Linked DNA regions of Hahella chejuensis KCTC 2396. The protein of the gene in region 1 binds, or shares a complex with, the protein of each later gene. Links are inferred from orthologs where the notes say so. Each region holds a gene or a part of one and is shown on either strand. Other genes may lie near its edges.

The links. Proteins that work in one complex are often made in the same cells at the same time.
Region 2: the proteins of dinB (region 1) and dnaN are in contact, whole or in part, in a solved structure (PDB 1OK7), measured with the Escherichia coli proteins. The link is inferred for Hahella chejuensis KCTC 2396 from one-to-one orthologs.

The regions. Positions count from the first base shown.
Region 1 is NC_007645.1:4,469,633-4,472,395, reverse strand. It holds dinB (DNA polymerase IV), read right to left. Parts: upstream 2,036-2,763; coding sequence 965-2,035; downstream 1-964. Other genes in the region: HCH_RS19300 (LysR substrate-binding domain-containing protein), read right to left, coding at 2,141-2,763; HCH_RS19310 (hypothetical protein), read left to right, coding at 420-959; HCH_RS19315 (hypothetical protein), read left to right, coding at 1-420. UniProt on the Escherichia coli protein: Poorly processive, error-prone DNA polymerase involved in translesion repair and untargeted mutagenesis. Copies undamaged DNA at stalled replication forks, which arise in vivo from mismatched or misaligned primer ends.
Region 2 is NC_007645.1:1,118-3,935, forward strand. It holds dnaN (DNA polymerase III subunit beta), read left to right. Parts: upstream 1-766; coding sequence 767-1,870; downstream 1,871-2,818. Other genes in the region: dnaA (chromosomal replication initiator protein DnaA), read left to right, coding at 1-664; HCH_RS00015 (ABC1 kinase family protein), read left to right, coding at 2,011-2,818. UniProt on the Escherichia coli protein: Confers DNA tethering and processivity to DNA polymerases and other proteins. Acts as a clamp, forming a ring around DNA (a reaction catalyzed by the clamp-loading complex) which diffuses in an ATP-independent manner freely and bidirectionally along dsDNA.

The sequences.
Region 1 (2,763 bases):
ACGGGGCATAGCTGGGGTGGTCAGGCTGTAATGAATATTGCCCAGAATTTGTTTGTCAAGGGGGTGCCTGTAAAAGAGCTAATTACTCTTGATCCTGTTTCAATGTTCCCATTAGCAAGGCCGCCAGCTGAGAAATGGGTTAATGTCTACATTCGTCAATCTATTTGGGATAATACTATAGGGAAGATTCCTTTGGTGAACCAAGTTGTCAGTAGTGTTGCTTCCCTTCCAACTTTGTTAACAACAAATGGGCGTTCAGGTGGCTACATAGCTAATATAGGTAGTCAGTTGGGCCATGAAAATGGCGCATATAACTATGAAATGGATGTCTCACATGCAAATGCAGGAGATATGTACAAAAAAGCGTTATCCTTGTTAGAAAATGCGCCAATGAACCCGAAAGCTATAGGGGTTCGATAGTGAAGCAAATAGTATTGCTTATTTTATGTTTTTCATTTTTTGGTTGTGCTGGTTCAGTCAATATTAGTCAGCAGGAAATCCGGCATGTAAATATTTCTACTAGTGACGGGATAGACCTTCCACACAGTTTGGTTGTCATTTTTGAATCTGACCAGAAAAAGATCCTTGAAAACGCCCCTGTTTTAAGGTCGGACTTCATCCTCTATAACGCTCAAAATGAAAAGATTCTCAGTGGTACGAGCTTGGTTAGCTATTATTTAGGAGACGTAAAGTCCATTGTAAACACCCAGCCGGGCAGTGAGTACAAGTATGCTACGGTTCTGGTAAAAAATTACATGGTGAGAGGGCGTTTGTCAGGTGGTCAGGAGGAACAGCCTGTGGATATTCGCGAACAGCCTTTTTCTTATATGACAATATCAATTTCCGCACCGAGTGTCGGTCTGCCTAAATCCTTGGTGTCTAACACAGTACGACTGTCAAAAGAGGATATTCTTGCTGCGCTTGAACGGCGTGGAGAGAAGCTTTCTTATACACCCTAGAGGCCTCAAAACAGCGATAGCTGTTCTCCAAGGTTATTGTTTTTGGGATCTCTCAGTCTGACTCCCATTCCCAGCAGACGTACTGGTTTTTTCTGGCGCGCCCAGGCGGCGCTCATGAGGCGCAAATAGTCGGGCAGGCTTCGCCACTGGCCGCTGTATCCTGGGAGGAGTTCTTCAAGGGTGGTCTGAGTGAAGTCGGCGAATTTGACTTTGACGAAACGCTTGCTGACCAGATAGGCGTCGCTGATGCGATTGAAACGCTCCAGCAGTTCTTCGAAAAGAGGTTCGCAGCTATCGAGAATGGCGTCGAGATTTTGCAGATCGTGGTCGTAGGTGTGTTCGACTGACAGGGATTTACGCACCCACTCTGTCTGTACGGGACGGTTGTCCACGCCGCGTGACAGGTTGTAGAGACGCTCGCCGTAACTGCCGAAATGGCGCTCCAGATCATCTTTGGACAGACGTTGCAAGTCGCCGCAGGTGGTGATGCCCAAAGCCTCCATTTTTGCTGCAGTCACTTTACCCACGCCGTTGATTTTGCGAACAGGAAGTTGGGGGATAAAGTCTTTTACGTCTTGCGGTCGAATGACGAAGATGCCGTCGGGCTTATTCCAGTCACTGGCTATTTTGGCCAGAAACTTGTTTGGTGCGACGCCCGCCGATACCGTCAACCGCAAGTCTTGTCTCACGCGGGCGCGAATTTCTTCCGCGATGAGCGTGGCGCTGCCTTTGCAGGCTTTGCATTCAGAGACGTCCAGATAGGCTTCATCCAGTGACAGCGGCTCAATGAGGTCGGTGTAGTCGCGAAAAATCGTGTGAATGTCCTTGGATACGCTGCGATAGACCTCGAAGCGGGGACGTACGAACACCAAATCCGGGCATAGCAGAACGGCTTTTGCTGAAGACATGGCCGAACGCACGCCAAAGGCGCGTGCGTTGTAATTGCAAGTGGCGATGACGCCGCGCTTGTCAGGGCTGCCGCCTACCGCCACTGGCAGGTGTCGCAGTGACGGATTATCCCGAATCTCTACGGAGGCGTAGAATGAGTCGGCGTCAATGTGGATGATTTTTCGCATAAAGCCTGTCTACAGGCGGCCTCAACAGCGATTAATATGGACCAAGGATAACGCCTCAGGGTTGAGCGAGCCAGCTCAGGCGCGCCATAAAACGGCGCCTTAAATCTACTTGCCCAGAGGCGTCAAGGAAGGTAGCAGCCTGATGGTTTCCAGCCGCTCCATATCTTCCTGCAGGCCCGCAATCAGCCAACGCTTGAAGGTAAGAATGCTGGGGTCAGAGGCGCGTAATTTCTGATGTACGAAATAATAGCCCCAGCCGCTGTCATGGCTATGATTGCGGGGCGTGGTCAGAATTCCGTTTTTCAGCTCGTCCATAATGAACAGCGGGTCCGCCAACGCGACGCCGTGTCCTTGCATGGCGACGGTCACCGGCATATCCAGGGTGTCGAATATCAGCCCCGAGGATGGATCTACGCCAGGTACGGGGTTTTTCGTCAACCAGTTGCGCCAATCTTCATGCGTGACGGATGGGTGCAGGAGCGGCAAATGGCGGATCAAGCGTCGCCAATCACCGCCATGCTGCTCCAGTAGCGATGGATGGCATACTGGCGCCAGCTGCTCCTCCCGCAACAAATTGGCGGAGCCGTTATCCCTGCGCCGACCGCAATGCAGCACGATATCGTAGTGATCCAGGTCCAGGTCCGCCTCTTTCTCCGCAGACAGCCACATGGTCGTGATTTTCAGCTGGACATCTTTGAGTTCTCGTTGCAACTGAGGCAGGCGAGGGA
Region 2 (2,818 bases), 4.5 Mb from region 1 along the record:
GGAAGAATTTTTCCATACCTTTAACGCCCTGTTGGAGGGTGGTCAGCAGATGATTCTGACCTGTGACCGCTACCCAAAAGAAATCGATCACATGGAAGAGCGCCTGAAGTCTCGCTTCGGGTGGGGGCTAACGGTGATGGTCGAGCCGCCGGAATTAGAGACCCGGGTGGCGATTCTGATGAAAAAGGCGGAGCAGGCCAATGTCCACTTAAGCAGTGAATCCGCTTTCTTCATTGCGCAGAAAATTCGCTCTAACGTTCGAGAGCTGGAAGGCGCATTGAAGCTGGTGATCGCCAATGCTCATTTTACTGGGCAGGAGATCACGCCAGCGTTTATTCGCGAATGCTTGAAGGACCTGCTGGCGCTGCATGAGAAACAGGTGAGTATCGATAATATCCAGAGAACAGTGGCGGAATATTACAAAATCCGCATCGCGGATATTCTGTCAAAGCGTCGCACCCGCTCAATTACCCGTCCAAGGCAGATGGCCATGGCGCTGGCTAAAGAGCTGACCAATCACAGCCTGCCGGAAATCGGTGAGGCGTTTGGGGGGCGTGATCACACTACTGTTTTGCATGCCTGCAAGGTAATGATAGAACTTCAACAAAGCGATCCCACTCTGCGGGACGATTATCAGAATTTTATGCGCATGTTAACCAGCTAGTTAGGCGTGCATGTGCGCCGCTAGCTTGATAGCGACCAAAGAATTTAGTTTAAAATAGCAATATTTTCAGTGATTTAAGAGTTTATAGAAACGGGATATTACATGAAGCTCACTATAACCAGAGAGGCGCTTGTCACGTCATTGCAAATGATTTCTGGAGTGGTTGAAAAACGCCAGACGATGCCAGTGCTCGCCAACGTATTGCTTGACGCCAGAGACGGAAAGCTGGTTATCACCGGCACTAATATGGAAGTAGAGCTGGTCGCAGAAATTAGCGATGTAAACATTGAGCACGAATCAAGAATCACCGTTCCCGCCAAGAAGTTCACGGATATCTGCCGCGCCCTTCCCGAAGGCGCAGCTATTGGTATTGAGCTGAAAGATGGACGCTTGAATGTTCGTTATGGCAGTAGCCATTTCATATTGTCCACATTGCCAGCGGAGCACTTCCCTAATGTAGAGGAAGAACCTGAAAGTGTGAAAGTCACGTTGCCGCAGAGAGAACTCAAGCGTCTGATCGATGCGACAGCTTTCGCTATGGCCCAGCAGGATGTTCGTTATTATCTGAATGGCATGCTGATGGAGCTGGATGAGCAGGGCCTGCGCACTGTCGCAACTGACGGCCATCGTCTGGCTCTCGCTAATGTGTCACTGCAAACAGGCGTTAGTGAAAAGCGCCAACCTATTGTGCCGCGTAAGGGGATTTTGGAGTTAGGTCGTCTTCTCAATGATACAGATGAGTCCTGTACTCTGGTGTTCGGCGATAACCACGTGCGGGCCAGTGTAGGGCATTTTACTTTTACTTCTAAGTTAATTGATGGAAAGTTCCCTGATTATCAAAGGGTTATCCCTAGGTCCGGGGATAAAGTGATGCTCGCAGACAGAGTCCTTTTGAAAGGTGTGCTGTCGCGCGCGAGTATTTTGTCGCATGAAAGTATTCGCGGCGTTCGTCTGCAGTTTGAAGAGGGTTTGTTGAAAGTATTTGCAAATAACCCGGATCAGGAAGAGGCGGAGGATAGCCTGGAAGTGGAATACCCCCATGAAGCTTTGCAAATTGGCTTCAACGTGGGCTATCTGATTGACGTTCTTAACGCACTGGATGATGAGCAGGTCAAAGTGACTCTTTCTAATGCGAATAGCAGCGCCTTGGTGGAAGGCGTCGATACCAGAGATGCTGTCTATGTTGTTATGCCGATGAGGCTATAGTCAGTTAAACTGAAAGCGCCGTGAATCTGTTCGAACTGGAAAGATCACGGCGCGTCGCCCGCTCGGGTATGACGCTCGGCAAGGATGTATCGCCCCTGAATGCAGACAGAGTTTGAATCTCAGCAAGAGTGGAAAAGCTTATGGGAAAGATTGTTAACGCAGTAAAGGGAGCCGCCAGAATTGGACAGACGGCGGCGGTCATATCCAAGGTTGGCCTTGGTTGGTTGAAGGGAAATCGCGCGCCTGCGCCGAGGCTTCTGCGACAGACTTTTGAAGAACTGGGGGCCACATACATTAAGTTGGGGCAGTTTATCGCTAGTTCACCAACATTTTTCCCTGCCGATTATGTTGAAGAGTTTCAACTGTGTTTGGATAAAACCAAACCACTGCCCTATTCGCAAATCGAGAAAATTCTGAAGGAAGAATTCAAGCGGCCATTGCAGTCGATATATTCGCATATCGACACCAAGCCGCTGGCATCCGCATCTATCGCGCAAGTTCACGCGGCTCGTTTGGTGACAGGCGAGGATGTGGTCATTAAGGTTCAAAAGCCGGGTGTTCGCAATGTCCTGCTGACGGATTTGAACTTCTTGTACGTTGCTGCGCGGGTGGTCGAATATTTGGCGCCAAAGCTTTCCTGGACGTCGCTATCGGGCATTGTGGAAGAGATCCAGCGAACCATGATGGAAGAATGCGATTTCTATCAGGAGGCGGCCAATCTCAAGGAGTTTAGAGAGTTTCTGGTGAGTAGCGGAAACGATCAAGCGGTCGTGCCCACCGTATATGAGCAAGCCAGCACCATGCGAGTGTTAACCATGGAGCGCTTCTATGGCGTGCCTCTAACGGATCTGGAAACTATTCGCAAATACTGCTCTGATCCGGAAAAGACGCTGATTACAGCGATGAATACCTGGTTCGCCAGTTTAACCCAGTGCGACTTTTTTCATG